4 regions of the Streptomyces sp. NPDC090025 genome follow, and region 3 is predicted to be linked to each of the others. Evidence: riboswitches for the same ligand, from Rfam matches in the RefSeq annotation. Region 3 holds a riboswitch; each other region holds the start of a gene.

Region 1 (4,009 bases), on a different contig from region 3:
TGCTGCCCGCGCCGGTCGGCACCCTCGGCCAGTGGCTGCCGCCGGGCGCGGCGGGCACCGCCCTGCGCTCGGTGTCGTCCTTCGACGGGGCGGGCGCCGGGACGCCGCTGCTGATCCTGGCGCTGTGGGCGGCGGCCGGTCTCGCGGCCGTGCTGATCGGCGGTCGGCGCGCGGCGGGCCGGTCGGCCGGATCCCCGGGCACGCCGGACACCGGCACCCCGGCGCCGTCCGGAGCCCCGGCGGCGGCCCCGGTCGGCTGACCCCTGCACCCTCGACCCGTACGAGAAGCTGCTCGCCGAGCGGATCGTGCTGCTCGCGGCCGGCACCCCGGGGCGGCGCCTCGCCCTGCCGGGCGCCCGGATCGTGCTCCAGGAGCCGTCGCTCGACGAGCCGTTGCGGGGCCGGCACAGCGATCTCGGCATCCAGGCCGGGGAATTGCCGCGCCAGCGGGAGCTGGCCATCGGGCTGCTCGCCGGGCACACCGGCCGGGACCGCGCTCTGATCGACGCCGAGCTGAGCCGTACGACGGTGCTCGACGCGCCCGCCGCTGCCCGCGTTGACCCGCGCCGAGGGCGAGTTCGTCGACGCCCACCTCGAAGTCGTCGACCTGCTCGGGCGGATCAATCCATCCAGGAGCTCGCATACCTATGGGGCGCTCCGGGCGGCCCAGGCCCTGGTCGGGCGCGCATCGGCCCTGCGGGACGCGCTCACCCTCATGCGTCTGCGGGGCGAGAGCGAGGTCCACGCGGAGGCATTGGCGCGTGCGCTCAGGGTGTTGGACGGAGCCCGCCGATCGGACCGGGTCACCCTCCGCGAAGTCAGGGCCAGTTGACAGTCACGCGTGTCGTGTCGAGGTCCACACGGAGCACCGGAGCGGCAGATTCCCTCCCCCGTTCGGTGTAGTCGATCTGTCGACAGAGGATCCCCGAGAGTTGCGCAACAGGTAGACGCATTTGGCGGAATATTGCGTTCCGCCGCTGGTGGGAGGCTCGTCGGCCAAACCTCCGAAGATCGCGAAACCTGACTGTCCACTCGAATGGATCAGTCGTGAGGAGCCTCACATATCGCCGTTTCAGCTCGGATTTCGCCCTGCCCGTGGGTCAAGATCCTCGTCGACGACAAGCCCCCGCCACCCACGGCGGGGCGGTCCGGGCGGACGCCGAGTCCTGCCGCCGTCCCGGACGACTGGTCGACAGGAGTGGATCGGCAGGAGTGGAGGACCCGAGCAGTACGGGACGTCCGAGCAGTGCGGACGTTCCTCGGGGTGAAGCCGTGCGAGCGGCCGGGCAACTTCGCCAGCCCGAACCCGACAGGTCATCCTTCGCAGGCGGCTGACGAAGGGTTGCGCATGACTGCGCAGAAACATGTCCCGTCCCTGCTGTCCCGGGCCGGAGCCGTCTCGGCTCTCACCCTCGCCGCCGTCGGCGGCACGCTGCTCGCCCCAGGAGCGGCGCCGGAGGCCCAGGCCGCCACGTCCTACGCGAACAAGGCGCTGAACATCGCGGCCTCGAAGAAGGGATCGCCCTACAAGTACGGCGCGGCCGGACCCACCAGGTTCGACTGCTCGGGGCTCACGCTCTACTCGTACAAGAAGGCGGGCAAGACGCTGCCCCGCACCGCGCAGCAGCAGTACAACAAGACCCGGCACATCTCGTCGGGCAGCAGGCAGAAGGGGGACCTGGTCTTCTTCCACTCCGGCGGGAGGGTCTACCACGTCGGTATCTACGCGGGTGACAACAAGATCTGGCACTCCCCCAAGACGGGTTCCTGGGTGAAGCTGGAGCGGATCTGGTCGTCGAAGGTCTACTACGGCCGGGTCCGCTGACCCGCTCCGTCCACCGGGACGCCCGGTGGCCCGCTGCTCCCGTCCCAGGAGCACCCGGCCGCCGGGCCCCCGGGCCCCCGGGCCTCCGGGCCCCAAGCCTCCGGGCCCTACACGTCCGGGCGCCTTGTCCGGTGCTGCGGTCAGCTCGGCACCACGGCCCGCCACGGCAGCGCGATCCACACCGTCTTGCCGCCCTCCGGGGTCGGCGTCACGGACAGCCTGCCGCCCGCCTCCGCCGCGAGCGAGCGGATGATCACCATCCCGCGCCCGTTGTCCTGCTGGACGGCGGCCGGCAGCCGCTGCGGCCAGCGCGGGTGACTGTCGGTCACCCCGATCCGCAGCCGCTCGTCCTCCTCCAGACGCAGGTCGACCGTGAAGGTGGGCGACTGCCCGAAGGTGTGCTGTACGGCGTTGGTCGCCAGTTCCGACACGATCAGCCGGATCGTGTCCGCCAGACCGGTCGCGTCACCGAGGCCCCAGGAGGACAGCACCTCCGCGACGTACCGCCGCGCGACGGAGACCGACGCGGGGTCGCTCGGCAGCGTGACGGTTGCTTCCTGGAGGTCTGCCATGGCGACGCCGTCCCTTTCCCACCGGGCGACGCCCGGACTGCACTGCGCGTCAGACTGCCACCGATGCCGGGCCCGCGGGAGGCGATCCACCAGATATACGGATATCTGTCGCCCGAAGCGGTGAAGCGTCCGACGGGCGACCGGATCGTTCCTGCCCGCACCGGTCGGGGACTCCCGGGCGTCGGCCCGCCGTCCGGCGCAGCGCCCCGCTCATGAGACGAAGCCGATCACCCCGAAGCCCGGCCGCGCCGCCGCGTGCCGCAGCCAGCCCGTCACGTCCCGCACGGCCGCCACCACCTCGGGGTCGAGCGGCGGCGCGTGCCCGGCCTCCTTCGTCCGCTCGAACTGCTCCAGTGCCGCCAGGCACTGCTCGTGGGTCCACTCGCCGCAGCGCGGCAGGTCGTCCCGCGGTATCGGCTGCGGAAGCCCGCCTCCGTAGCCGAACTCGGCCACCGACACCGCCGTGATCCGCAGCGCCGTCAGACCCTCGTCGACGACCTCCAGCCAGTCACCGCGGAACGGCGAGAACGCCGAGTTGTCGAGGAAGGAACCGGTGAGCGAGCACAGCCGCTTGTACGCGTAGCCGTACGGGAAGGAGTGGTGCCGCGCCGCCTCGAAGGGCCCGCCCCGCACCACCGCGGTCAGCGCCTCGAACGCGGTGGGCGCGCCGTCCTCGATCTCCGCGGAGAACCAGTCGTCGTCCGACGCCAGGTCCGCCGCGAAGTTCTCCCGGACCACGTCGAGCAGCGACTGGTCGCCGGAACCCACCAGGGCCCGGGCCGCCTTGGGATCGATCAGATACACGCTCAGCGAAGAACTCATGCGATCAAGCTAGCGAGCCCCACTGACAACCGGCCCGGCCCGAGGGGCCGGACGCCGCCCGGCTCAGCGGGCGCCCTCCGGCGCCGTCCGCACGATCGTCGCGACCGCCCGCTCGATCTCCGCACCGGTGAGGTCGGCGCGGGCGGTGAGCCGCAGCCGGGAGATGCCGTCGGGCACCGACGGCGGCCGGAAGCAGCCCACGCCGAGGCCGAGTTCCCGGCAGTCGGCGGCCCAGCGCAGCGCCTCGGCCGGGCCGGGGGCGCGCACCGAGACGACGGCCGCGTCGGGCCGTACGGCGGTGAGCCCGGCCTCGGTGAGCCGCCGGTGCAGGGTGCTCGCGACCGTACGGGCCCGTCCGGCCAGGCCGGGTTCGGCGGCGATCAGGCGCAGCGCGGCGAGCGCGCCGCCCGCCGCGGCCGGGGCGAGACCGGTGTCGAAGATGAAGGTGCGGGCGGCGTTGACCAGGTGCTCGATCACCCGGGCCGGGCCGAGCACCGCGCCGCCCTGGCTGCCCAGGGACTTGGACAGGGTCAGTGTCGCCACCACGTCGGGCGCGCCCGCGAGGCCCGCCGCGTGCACCGCGCCGCGCCCGCCGTCGCCGAGCACCCCGAAGCCGTGGGCGTCGTCCACGACCAGGGCCGCGCCGTGCGCCCGGCAGGCCGCCGCGAGGGCGCCGAGCGGCGCCTGGTCGCCGTCCACCGAGAACACCGAGTCGCTGACCACCAGGGCCCGGCGGCCGGGATGGGCGGCGAGGGTCTTGGCGACGGCGGCCGGGTCGGCGTGCGGGACG
Region 2 (4,009 bases), on a different contig from region 3:
ACGTCCTTGGCGGAGAGCCGCGGGTAGGGTGCGAAGAAGCGGTAGTACTTCGACTCGTCGGAGACCTGCTCGTAGAAGCTGACCAGGCGGTCGGCGTCGTCGGCGGTGATCGGGCGGATCCGGGCCGTGCCGCCGTCGCGCAGGACCACGTCCGCTTCCCAGTGGTCGGGATAGGCGTGTTCCGACGCTTGTGACTGCCCGTGTGACTGCCCAGCGGCGCTCTGCATGGGGCCAGCCTACGGCCGGGGTCCGACAGCGGCACCGGTCGCGCGGGTGGTGCTCGGCATGCAAGGTAGGGAGGGCCGAACGGCCGTCCCGGAGGGGTCCAAGGTCGGCACGAGCACGTCGTCACCCGTGAGAGACTGGTCTAGACAACCGCTGAAAGTTGAAGGGCAACCACCATGGCTGAGCGCCGCGTCAACGTCGGCTGGGCCGAGGGCCTGCACGCCCGCCCCGCCTCCATCTTCGTCCGTGCCGCCACGGCCGCCGGCGTCCCCGTGACGATCGCCAAGGCCGACGGCAACCCGGTCAACGCCGCGTCCATGCTCGCGGTGCTCGGCCTGGGTGCCCAGGGCGGCGAGGAGATCGTGCTCGCTTCGGACGCCGATGGCTCCGAGGCCGCGCTCGACCGCCTGGCGAAGCTGGTCGCCGAGGGTCTCGAGGAGCTCCCCGAGACCGTCTGACCCGTCCTCCCCGACGACGGTCATGACACGGCCGTGTCCCCCGGTTCTCCGGCGGGCACGGCCGTTTCTCTTTTCCGGTCTCTTTTTCGGGCCGGAACGGAACCCGGCCCGGGGCGGGGATCCGAAATAGCGGAATTCAGCGCGCTCCGGGCACCCGAAAACACCACCCGGAATTCCCGCCTCTTTTGTATACGGGCTCCGTTATACGGGCTCCGTGTTAATTCCGGGGTCCCGCGCTGTTGACGGCATGTTGCGAAACCCTCACGCCCTTCCGGCCGGTCCGGTCCGCGCGCTCCGCCCGTTTCAGCCGGTGCAGGGCCGCCGCCCGCTCGCCGTGCAGCGCGGTGAGCGCGCGGGCCCGTTCGGCGTCCCGCCGGGCCACGGCGTCGACGATGGCGCCGTGCTCGGCCCACGCCTCGACCGGCCGGGCGGTCGGCTCGACCACGTACATCCAGGCGATCTTGTGCCGCAGCTGGGTGAGCAGCGCGCCGAGCGGCGGGCTGCCCGCGGCCTGGGCCAGGGTCTCGTGGAACCAGCCGCCGAGTGCGGCCAGATCGGCGCCGCCGCCCCTGCGGGCCCGTTCCTGGCCCAGCCTGACCAGGCCGCGCAGCACCTTGAGGTGGGCGTCGGTGCGGCGCTGGGCGGCCCGCGCGGCGCCCAGCGGTTCGAGCAGCGCGCGCATGTCGAGGAGGTCGGCGGCCTCACGCTCGGTGGGCTCGGCGACCTGCGCCCCGGCGTGCCTGCGGCTGACCACGAAGCCCTCGGACTCCAGGGTGCGCAGCGCCTCGCGGACCGGGACCCGGGAGACGCCGTAGCGGCGGGCGAGCTGCTCCTCGGTGAGTCTGGCGCCGCGCGGATACACCCCGGTGACGATGTCGTCCCGGATCGCCGTGCATACCGAGTGCGCCGGAACGCGCATGTCCGACCTCCGCTTCCGTGAAATTCCCACCGCGTTCCCGCGACTCTATTGCAGGACGCCGGAAATTCCGACGGTGCCTGGTGACAAGGAATGCAAAAAGCCCCGGCTCACGGGGAGCCGGGGCTTTCTGGTGCCTGGTGCGCGGTGGGTCAGACGTTGACGCCGCGGGCCCGGAGGTAGGAGACCGGGTTGATGTCGGAGCCGTACTCCGGGCTGGTGCGCGCCTCGAAGTGGAGGTGCGGGCCGGTGGAGTTGCCGGAGGAGCCGGAGATGCCGATCCGGTCGCCGGGGGTGACGTGCTGGCCGACCGAGACCGTGATGCCGGAGAGGTGGCCGTACTGGGTGTACGTGCCGTCGGTCATCCGGATCACGATGTTGTTGCCGTAGGCGCCGCCCCAGCCGGTCTCGACGACGGTGCCGGAGCCGACGGAGACGACGGTGCTGCCGTAGGCCGCGTGGAAGTCGATGCCGGAGTGGCTGCCGGAGGACCAGAGCGAGCCGCCGGTCTTGTAGCCGGTGGTCACGTACGAGCCGGCGACGGGGAGCTGGAAGGAGGCGAGGCGCTTGCGCTCGGCCTCGCGGGCGGCGCGCTCCTTGGCCTGGCGGAGCTCCTTGGCGCGGGCCTCGGCCTTGCGCTTGGCCTCGGCGGCGGCCTTGATCCGGGCGGCTTCCTCGGCGGCGGCCTTCTCCTGGGCGGCGACCTGGGCGTCGACGCGCTCGGTGAGGGTCTCCGCGGCGATCACCTGGGTGAGGCCGGTGTCCTCGGGAGAGGGGCGCTCGGGCTCCGCGGCGAGCGCCGGGGAGGCGAGGGTGCCGATGACGCCGGTGGTGGCCAGTGTCGCGACGCCGGCGATGCCCGCACTGCGGCGCGCCATCCGGCTCGGACCACGATGCTTCCCGGTGGCACGGGTGAACGCCATGTAGTGGCTGATCCTTTCCTTCCCTCTCGCCTACCGGGTTAGCTGACGGGTTCGGAGCAGGAAGGTCTCCTACGGGCCCCTCCGCCTGAGCGAAGGCGTCCGATTCACCCCAGGGACTGCGTGGGTCCCCGGCTCCCCAGGCTCGCGCCTGACGGGGACTCGGCGATGACTGTCCGATGCCGCGGGCGCGGCGTCGTACGACGGGCGGACAGTCGGGTTGACGCTAGGCCGATCGTGCGTCAATCACCAAACAGACACGCCTGTTTGTAAGACATGCCACAGGGCATTCAGTCACACTCATCGGCAATCCGGACAAATCACCCAAAGATGAAGGACCCTGGCGAAGTGCATCGCCAGGGTCCTTCCTTCGTACGCCGCGCGCGCGGGGCGGCGGTCCAATCAGCCGGTGACGACCGTCACTTCACCGATGCCGAGGGCCCGCACCGGCTCCGCGATCTGCGCGGCGTCGCCGACGAGCACCGTGACGAGCCGGTCCACCGGGAAGGCGTTGACGACCGCGGCGGTCGCCTCCACCGTGCCGGTGCGCGCCAGCTGCGCGTACAACCGGGCCTGGTAGTCGTCCGGGAGGTGCTGCTCGACCTGGTCGGCGAGGGTCGCGGCGACCGAGGCGGCCGTCTCGTACTTGAGCGGCGCCACCCCCACCAGGTTCTGCACGGCGACGTCCCGCTCGGCGTCCGTCAGACCCTCGGCGGCGAGGGTGCGCAGCACCTTCCACAGGTCGTCAAGTGCCGGACCGGTGTTGGGGGTGTCGACCGAGCCGCTGATGGCCAGCATCGAGGCGCCGTGGCCCTCGTCGTCGGACCGCAGCACCTGGCCGAAGGCCCGCACGCCGTACGTGTAGCCCTTCTCCTCGCGCAGCACGCGGTCGAGGCGCGAGGTGAGGGTGCCGCCGAGGCAGTACGTGCCGAGCACCTGGGCCGCCCACACGCTGTCATGGCGGTCCGCGCCGACGCGGCCGATGAGCAGCTGCGTCTGGACGGCGCCGGGCCGGTCCACGATGACGACACGGCCGGTGTCGTCGGCCGTGATCGGCGGCATCGGGCGGGGCGCGGCGGGCTTGCCGCTCCAGCCGCCCAGGGTGTCGGCGAGGACCTGGTCCAGGTCGACGCCGGTGAGGTCGCCGACCACCACGGCGGTGGCGGTGGCCGGGCGCAGGTGCGCCTCGTAGAAGGCGCGGACGGCGGCGGCGTCGATCGCCGACACCGTCTCCTCGGTGCCCTGGCGCGGCCGGGACATCCGCGCGGCGGCCGGGAAGAGCTCCTTGGAGAGCTGCTTGGCGGCGCGCCGGGCCGGGTTGGCCGACTCGTGCGGGATCTCGTCGAGCCGGTTGGCGACCAGCCGGTCGACCTCGTCGGCGGCGAACGCCGGGGCGATCAGGGCCTCGGCGAGCAGACCGAGCGCCTTCGGCAGCCGGGAGACCGGGACTTCGAGGGAGACCCGGACGCCGGGGTGGTCGGCGTGCGCGT
Region 3 (4,009 bases):
CGAGGCCGCCGCGATGGCCTTCATCCTGCTCTTCGCCGGGTTCGAGACCACGGTCAACCTGATCGGCAACGGCGTCCACGCGCTGCTGCGCAACCCCGGCCAGCGCACCCGGCTGCAGGACGCGCTCGCCGCCGGGGACACCGGGCTCCTGGAGACCGGGGTCGAGGAGCTGCTGCGCTACGACGGCCCGGTGGAGCTGGCGACCTGGCGGTTCGCGACCGAGCCGCTGACGCTCGGCGGGCAGCGGATCCCGGCCGGTGACCCGGTGCTCGTGGTGCTTGCCGCCGCCGACCGCGACCCCGAGCGCTTCGACCGGCCGGACACCCTGGACCTGGCCCGGCGGGACAACCAGCACCTCGGGTACGGGCACGGCATCCACTACTGCCTGGGCGCGCCGCTCGCCCGCATGGAGGGGCAGATCGCGCTCGCCACGCTGCTGACTCGGCTGCCGGACCTGCGACTTGGGGCCGATCCCGACGAACTGCGCTGGCGCGGCGGGCTCATCATGCGGGGGCTTCGTACCCTTCCGGTGGAGTTCACCCCGGAAGTCCGGCCGGGCACGGGGCCACGGCCCGTCTGAACGGAACGGGCGCAACAGTCCTGACGGGTCATCAGAACTGTGATCTTCGCGTGATCTCCGCTGCATCGACTTGTGACTCACGTTCGAATGCCGCTACGTTCACCCGCAGCCCAGCAGTCACGCGAAAGGCCCTCCGCATGCGCTCCGGGAACGGACGTCACCGCAGACCCCGCCAGGCCCCCGCCCTCGTCGTCGCGGCGGGAGTCACCGGATCGGCCATGGCACTGCCGTTGCTCGCCACCGGCTCCGCCTCCGCCGCCGATGCCCCGACCTGGGACCGGGTCGCCGAATGCGAGTCGGGCGGCGCCTGGAGCGCCAACCTCGGCAACGGCCTCTACGGCGGCCTGCAGTTCACCCAGGAGAGCTGGGAGCGGCACGGCGGCCTCGCCTACGCGCCCAGCGCCGACCTGGCCAGCCGCGCCCAGCAGATCGCCGTCGCGGACCGCGCCTTCGCGGCCGGTGACACCCAGTGGGCCACCTGCGCCCCGATCGCCGGACTGACGCACGACGGCAAGAAGCCCGCCGTGCACCCCGGCCCCGGCACCGCCCCGCGCGCCACCGGCCCGGTCGGCGAGTCGAACCGCACCTCCGGCCTGCCCGCCGGACCCGCCACCCCGGCCGCCCCCGGCAGCGGTGCCGACGGTCGTACGGCGACCCCGTCCGCACCGGCCACCGGACCGGCGACGCCCACCACCCCGGGCACACCCACCACTCCGGGTACGCCCACCACGCCGGGCACCCCGGGCTCCACGGTGACTCCGACCACGCCCGCCACTCCCGGCACGCCCACCACACCCGTATCGCCGGGCACGCCGGGCACGCCGGGCACGCCGGGCTCATCGGTGACGCCCGGTACGCCGGGAACGTCCGGAACGCCGGATGCGTCCGCGACCCCCGGTAACGGCAAGCACCGGGGTGACGCCGCGACAGATGAATCGGGCATCCCGGGCAACAGCTCTGATTCCGGACGGCATGCCGCTCCGACTGACGGGGTGAAGGGTGACGCAACCGACGGTAAGGCGCCGGGGAGTGGGCTCGGCGGGGTGCTCGGCTCCGACAAGACGGACAAGGCGGACGAATACACCGTCAGGCCGGGCGACAGCCTCTCGGCGATCGCACACGACAACGGCCTCACCGGCGGCTGGACGGCGCTCTATGACGCCAACAAGAACACGGTCGGATCCGACCCCGACCTCATCCTCCCTGGTCAGAGCCTTGAGTTGGGATCCGGGGCGGTTCCGTCCGAGGGGTAGTCAGTCCCTGAATGTCCGTTCTGCGTAAGTGAGACATGGGTCTCTCTTGCCGAACTGGCGTGTCACGTCCGCAAACTTTGCCCGCTTCGCCCCTCACCTGCGCAAACAGCAGCTGACGGGGCGCAAGTAGGGGCGATTTTTCCGGGTTGATGGTCTTTGAACTTCTCCCGGGCTTGTGTCTACGGTCGTCACCGCTCGCCACCGCGGGCCCCGTCACCGGAACGCCGAATCCTGCCGCCGGCCCGACGGGAACAGTCGTCGCGCAAGCGCCGTAGGCAGGAGCGGGGGACCCAAGGTAAGTGCCGGCCCCGGCCGTTGAGACAGACGGCCGACGATCGGCTTGGGGTGAAGCCGCGTGCTAGGTCACGCGGCCGGGCAACTCACTACGCCCGAACCCGACAGCTCACCTCGTAGGCGTCGGTGAGGAGAATTTCCATGCTGCTTTCCGGCAAGGGCAAACACCGTCGTCCCTCCAAGGCCACCCGCGTCGTCACGCTCGCCGGTGTGGCGGGCGTCGCCGTCGCCGCCCCGCTGATGACCGCGGGCTCCGCCAACGCCGCCACCGCCTCCGAGTGGGACCGGGTCGCGCAGTGCGAGTCCGGCGGCAACTGGTCCATCAACACGGGCAACGGCTACTACGGCGGCCTGCAGTTCTCGGCCTCCACCTGGGCCGCGTACGGCGGCACCGCCTACGCCTCGACCGCCAACCAGGCTTCGAAGTCGCAGCAGATCGCCATCGCCGAGAAGGTCCTCGCGGGCCAGGGCAAGGGCGCCTGGCCGAGCTGTGGCGTGGGCCTCTCCGGCGCCTCGTACAACGGCGGCGGCTCCTCGTCCTCCTCCTCGAACGACTCCGGCAGCGCCTCGAAGCCGTCGAGCTCCGCCAAGAACTCCACCAAGCGCAGCACGCAGCAGCCGACCACCCGCAGCGAGCAGCGCCAGGCGCCGAAGAGCACCCCGAGCGCCAAGCCGAGCACCTCGCAGAAGACCGTCACCACGCCCACCGGCAAGACGGTCAAGAAGGGTGACGGCGAGTACAAGGTCGTGGCCGGCGACACGCTGAGCAAGATCGCCCAGGCGCACGGCGTCAAGGGCGGCTGGCAGAAGCTGTTCCAGCTGAACAAGGACGTCGTCCAGGACGCCGACCTCATCTACCCGGGTCAGCAGCTCCACCTGAAGTGAGCTGAGGGGCGCATCGCGCCCCTGACGACCCCGCGGTGACCACCCCGGTCCGGAGCGCCCTTCCCCCGTGCGCTCCGGACCGGGGTTTCCCATGCCAGGGCCCCGCCGGTACGGGGTTCCCGGCCGGGTCCCCGGCCGGGTTCCGGGCCGCCGGTCCGTTACCGATCAGTAGGTCTTGGGCCTTTCGCCTCTAAATGCATGCCCTTGGGTCCTTTTTCGTCCCAGCGGGCGGTCGCCCGGCTGGCCGGACCCGCTGAGCCGGTTAGGCTCTTGTCGCAAGGCGAACGAGACCTTGCCGCATGCGTCACAACCAGCGTCACATCCCAGAAGGAGATGCTCGTGCCGTCCATCGACGTCGTCGTAGCCCGGGAAATCCTGGACTCCCGAGGCAACCCCACGGTCGAGGTCGAGGTCGGCCTCGACGACGGCAGCACCGGTCGTGCTGCTGTTCCGTCCGGTGCTTCCACCGGTGCGTTCGAGGCCCTCGAGCTCCGCGACGGTGACCCCAACCGTTACCAGGGCAAGGGCGTGGAGAAGGCCGTTCTCGCCGTCATCGAGCAGATCGGCCCCGAGCTGGTCGGCTACGACGCCACCGAGCAGCGTCTGATCGACCAGGCGATGTTCGACCTGGACGCCACCCCGGACAAGTCCTCGCTCGGCGCCAACGCCATCCTCGGCGTCTCCCTCGCCGTCGCGCACGCCGCCTCCGAGGCGTCCGACCTGCCGCTCTTCCGCTACCTCGGCGGCCCGAACGCGCACCTGCTGCCCGTTCCGATGATGAACATCCTGAACGGCGGCTCGCACGCCGACTCCAACGTGGACATCCAGGAGTTCATGATCGCGCCGATCGGCGCCGAGTCGTTCTCCGAGGCCCTGCGCTGGGGCACCGAGGTCTACCACACCCTCAAGTCCGTCCTGAAGACCAAGGGGCTGTCGACCGGTCTCGGCGACGAGGGCGGCTTCGCCCCGAACCTGGACTCCAACCGCGCCGCCCTCG
Region 4 (4,009 bases), on a different contig from region 3:
GGTCGAGCACCGGGCAGCCGTAGCGGTCGGCGATGGCGCGGACGTGCCCGTTGAAGGTGGCGATCTTGCCGCGCAGGTGCTTGAGCAGGATCACGTCACGGGTGTCGAAGCCGGTGGTCACCATGACGGTGCCGACGGCGGAGCTGAGGTCGGCCACCGCGCGCTCGAAGCGCTCGGCGACGTCGTCGGGGTCGGTGCCGGGGCGGATGATGTCGTTGCCCCCGGCGCAGAAGGTCACCAGGTCGGGGGCGAGTTCCTTCGCCCTCGGGACCTGCTCGGCGACGATCTGGTCGAGCAGTCGCCCCCGCACGGCGAGGTTCGCGTACCGGAAGTCGTCGTGCTCGGCCTCCGGCAGTTCGTCGGCGAGCAGGACCGCGAACCGGTCCGCCCAGCCGACGTACGTCCCATCGGGCCCGGGGTCCCCGACGCCCTCGGTGAAGCTGTCACCGATCGCCGCGTACGACCCGATCGCGCTGCTGTCTGTTGATCTCGAATCGTCTGCCACGGGAGCACATCTTTCCTCGCGGGATGTGACCTACGCGACCGTAAGGAGGGGTTGACGGCGGGTGACATATGCCACCGATAAAGACTTCGCCAAGCCGGAATACATCGGGGACACGCCGGACGTGCCGGAGGCCCGGCACAGGGTGCCGGGCCTCCGGGGTGTCCGCGTGGCGGGCTGATCCGGGATCAGATGCCCACGCCGTGCTGGCGCAGCGCGGCCAGCGGGTCGATGTCGGAGCCGTACTCCGGGCCGGTCCGCATCTCGAAGTGCAGGTGCGGTCCGGTGACGTTGCCGGTCGCTCCGGACAGGCCGATCTGCTGGCCGCCGCTGACGGTCTGGCCGGCGGAGACGGACAGCGAGGAGAGGTGGCCGTACTGCGAGAAGGTGCCGTCGGCGTGCTGGATGACGACCTGGTTGCCGTACGAGCCGCCCCAGCCGGCCGAGTAGACGGTGCCGGGTCCGACCGCGCGGACGGTGGTGCCGGAGGAGGCGATGAAGTCGACGCCGGTGTGGTAGCCGGAGGACCACATCGAGCCGGAGGCGCGGTACGGGGTGGAGATGCCGCCGTCGACCGGGGCGACCCAGCCGGAGGAGGAGGCCGTGCCGGCGGCGGACGAGTTCGACGACGCCGACGAGGAGGAAGAGGAAGCGGAGTCCGCGGCGGAGGACGCCGAGGAGCGGTCGGCGCCGCGCGAGGCGCGGCTCGGGGCCTCGTCGCCGTTCTTCGCGGAGCCGCTCTTGGCGGACGCGGTGGAGCGCTCGGCGGAGGCGGCCTTCGGCGCGGCGGCCTTGGCCGGGGCCTTGGCGGTGTTCTTGCCGCCGAGGGTGAGCTTCATGCCGGGCAGGATCAGCGAGGGGTTCTCGCCGACGATCTGGCGGTTGTCCTGGTAGAGCTTGTGCCAGCCGCCGGTGAGCTGGTGCTCGACGGCGATCTTGGACAGGTAGTCGCCGCGGACGACGGTGTACTGCTCGGCGGCCGGGGTCTTGGCCGCGGCCTTCGGGGCGGCGGCGGGCACGGCGGCGGCGACGGCCTGGCGGGGAGCGGCGGCCGGGGCGGCCTGCTCGGCGGCGTGCGCGCCGGTGGCGCCGATGAGCGGGAGGGCGACGACGGCGCCTCCGGTACCGGCGGCGACGAACCCGCGGGTGATCGGGTTGACCTTGGGACGGCGGTGCTTACCCTTCGCGGGCATGGCGAATTCCTCTCCGTCGCCTGCGAGGTGAGCTGTCGGGTTCGGACTGGAGATGTCCGGCCGCGCGGTCGCGCGGCTTCACCCCGAGCCGTTCTTCTCGGTCTCAGCTTCGAGGGATCGGCGTGGTACCTGGGTCCCCCGCTCCTGCCTGGTACGGGTGGGTGCGGATTCCGGTCGGCGGCAGGATTCGGCGGTCCGACCGGATTGAGCGCGACGCTAGACGAGCCGGGACGGCGGGAACAAGCCACGGGTTGCCTGGTTTTCGGTGGCAGCTGAATTCCGGCCGGAATTCCCGTCACCCTCCGTCGATGACGGTCCCTCGATTTCCCTTTGCCGGGGGGAATTTGGAAAAGATGATCAACCACGGTCCGTCACGGTTATGACGCTCCTCACGCCGCCGCGCTCATCTCCCCTGGAAACAGGGCGGCTTATACACAATCACCCAATCCGGACAGATCACCCATTCCAGTCCGATGGGGGTGCGGACGGGGCTCACCAGCCGTGATGATTGCCCCAGGAACCGATCGAGCGACCAGGAGCAACCGTGACACAAGCCACGACCGAGCCCGAACTCACCGGCGTACGCAACTTCCGCGACCTCGGCGGACTGCCGGCCTCCGACGGCCGGGCCGTCCGCCCGGGCCGGCTCTTCCGCAGCGGCCACCTGGCCCACGCCACTGCCGCGGACGCGGCCTTCCTCACCACCCTCGACCTGCACACCGTCTTCGATTTCCGCAACGAGGCGGACGTCCGGGTGGAGGGTCCGGACGTGGATCTTCCGGGTGTGCGGAACGTGAACATACCGCTGAACGACCCGGCGGACGGCAAGGAGTTCTGGCGGCTGGTTCGCGACGGTGACATCCAGCAGCTGCGCGAGATCCTGGGCGACGGCAAGGCCGCGGCCCGGATGACGGAGTCGTACCGGAAGATGGTCGTCCGGCGGACGGCCGAGCACAGCCGCATCCTGCACGCGATGGCCGAGGACAGCGTCCCCGCCCTGATGCACTGCGCGGCCGGGAAGGACCGGGCCGGGCTCGCGATCGCCATCGCGCTGCTCGCGGTCGGCGTGGACCGGTCGGCGATCGAGGCGGACTACGTGAAGTCCAACGCCCCGCACCGGCGCTACAAGGTGCAGCGCAGCTCCACCGCGCCGGACGCCATGTCGCCCGAGGTGATGGAGCTGCTCGCGCCGCTGTTCGACGCGCGGGTGGAGTATCTGCGCGGCGCCTTCGACATGATCGAGGAGACCTGGGGCTCGGTCGGCGCCTATCTCACCGAGGGCCTCCAGCTCGCGCCGAAGACCCTGGAGCGACTGCGCGAGCACCTGCTCACGGAGGCGTGAGCGAGGCCGCGCCCCGGCGGGACTACTGGTTCTGCGCGCCCATGGCGAACAGCAGGTAGAGGAAGGCGGCGAAGAGGTGGCCGGCGACCAGATAGGCGAAGAGCCGGAGCACCAGCCCCTTGGGGAACTTGCCCTCGCCGCGCTCCTCGCCGGTGACCGGTGCGGATTTCTCGGACATGTCAGTCCTTTCCGGGGTGTGTCGAGCCCCTGCCGCCGAGGCACAGCTCGGCGACGGGGCTCTGCAGCAGGGTGTGCACGAACAGCAGCTCGGCGCCGCCGCGGGTGGCGGCGCCGATCCGGTGCGGGGTGAACGAGTCGAAGTGCGCGCCGTCGCCCGGTTCGAGCACGTGCACGGCGTCGCCGAGCGCGAGCCGCACCCGGCCTTCGAGGACGTGGAGCCACTCCTCGCCCGGGTGGACCCGGACGATGTCGGCGCTGGTGGCGTACGGCACGTGCACCCGCAGCGCCTGCATGGCCCGGCCCGCGGCTCCGGCCGGCCGGTAGACCCAGCCGTCGGCCTCGACCGGCTCGGCCCGCGCGCCCCGGATCACCGGGTCGCGCTCCGGCGCCACCTCGCCGAGCAGCTCGGAGACCGTCGTACCGTAGATACGGGCCAGGGCGAGCAGCATCGGCAGCGAAGGCTGCCGGTTGCCGGTCTCCAGGCGGGAGAGGTGGGCCGGGGAGAGCCCGGCCCGCTGGGCGGCGGCCTCCAGGGTGAGCCCGCGCCGCCGACGCAGCGCGCGCAGCTGCGGGGCGACATCGGGCAGCCCGTCGGGCAGTCCTCCGGGCAGGACGTCCGGTGGGACGTCGGGGACTCGGTCCATGGGTACATTCCGCCAGGAACTTTCCTCTGAGGCAATTTTCTTGCCTCAGAGGCAAAAGTCCGGCGCCCCCGTACCGATCGGGGGGCGCCCGGCTCAGCGCTGCGCGACCGCCTGCTTCACCAGGGTCTTCCCGAAGTCCCACATCAGC

What was found. A riboswitch is a leader RNA that binds a small molecule or an ion and turns the genes downstream of it on or off. The one in region 3 is predicted to bind cyclic di-AMP.
Region 1: linked by a shared signal. The riboswitch ahead of ACIPXM_RS28755 (C40 family peptidase) and the one ahead of ACIPXM_RS17495 (transglycosylase family protein) in region 3 are both predicted to bind cyclic di-AMP.
Region 2: linked by a shared signal. The riboswitch ahead of ACIPXM_RS06615 (M23 family metallopeptidase) and the one ahead of ACIPXM_RS17495 (transglycosylase family protein) in region 3 are both predicted to bind cyclic di-AMP.
Region 4: linked by a shared signal. The riboswitch ahead of ACIPXM_RS27225 (peptidoglycan DD-metalloendopeptidase family protein) and the one ahead of ACIPXM_RS17495 (transglycosylase family protein) in region 3 are both predicted to bind cyclic di-AMP.

Annotation. Positions count from the first base shown of each region.
Region 1 is NZ_JBIVFL010000015.1:123,941-127,949, forward strand. It holds gene ACIPXM_RS28740 (ABC transporter permease) at 1-260, shown strand, start outside; partial or broken gene ACIPXM_RS28745 (ATP-dependent Clp protease proteolytic subunit) at 364-492, shown strand; gene ACIPXM_RS28750 (hypothetical protein) at 548-832, shown strand; cyclic di-AMP (ydaO/yuaA leader) riboswitch at 1,148-1,345, shown strand; gene ACIPXM_RS28755 (C40 family peptidase) at 1,349-1,825, shown strand; gene ACIPXM_RS28760 (ATP-binding protein) at 1,966-2,397, opposite strand; gene ACIPXM_RS28765 (hypothetical protein) at 2,608-3,219, opposite strand; gene ACIPXM_RS28770 (8-amino-7-oxononanoate synthase) at 3,283-4,009, opposite strand, start outside.
Region 2 is NZ_JBIVFL010000002.1:120,595-124,603, reverse strand. It holds gene ACIPXM_RS06630 (GNAT family N-acetyltransferase) at 1-227, opposite strand, end outside; gene ACIPXM_RS06625 (HPr family phosphocarrier protein) at 402-683, shown strand; gene ACIPXM_RS06620 (GntR family transcriptional regulator) at 901-1,602, opposite strand; gene ACIPXM_RS06615 (M23 family metallopeptidase) at 1,752-2,522, opposite strand; cyclic di-AMP (ydaO/yuaA leader) riboswitch at 2,535-2,697, opposite strand; gene ACIPXM_RS06610 (M16 family metallopeptidase) at 2,922-4,009, opposite strand, start outside.
Region 3 is NZ_JBIVFL010000006.1:299,455-303,463, forward strand. It holds gene ACIPXM_RS17485 (cytochrome P450) at 1-580, shown strand, start outside; gene ACIPXM_RS17490 (transglycosylase family protein) at 799-1,833, shown strand; cyclic di-AMP (ydaO/yuaA leader) riboswitch at 2,091-2,265, shown strand; gene ACIPXM_RS17495 (transglycosylase family protein) at 2,269-3,012, shown strand; gene eno (phosphopyruvate hydratase) at 3,346-4,009, shown strand, end outside.
Region 4 is NZ_JBIVFL010000014.1:10,185-14,193, forward strand. It holds gene ACIPXM_RS27220 (SGNH/GDSL hydrolase family protein) at 1-505, opposite strand, end outside; gene ACIPXM_RS27225 (peptidoglycan DD-metalloendopeptidase family protein) at 691-1,695, opposite strand; cyclic di-AMP (ydaO/yuaA leader) riboswitch at 1,700-1,865, opposite strand; gene ACIPXM_RS27230 (tyrosine-protein phosphatase) at 2,240-3,037, shown strand; gene ACIPXM_RS27235 (DUF6126 family protein) at 3,060-3,215, opposite strand; gene ACIPXM_RS27240 (helix-turn-helix domain-containing protein) at 3,217-3,861, opposite strand; gene ACIPXM_RS27245 (aspartate aminotransferase family protein) at 3,955-4,009, opposite strand, start outside.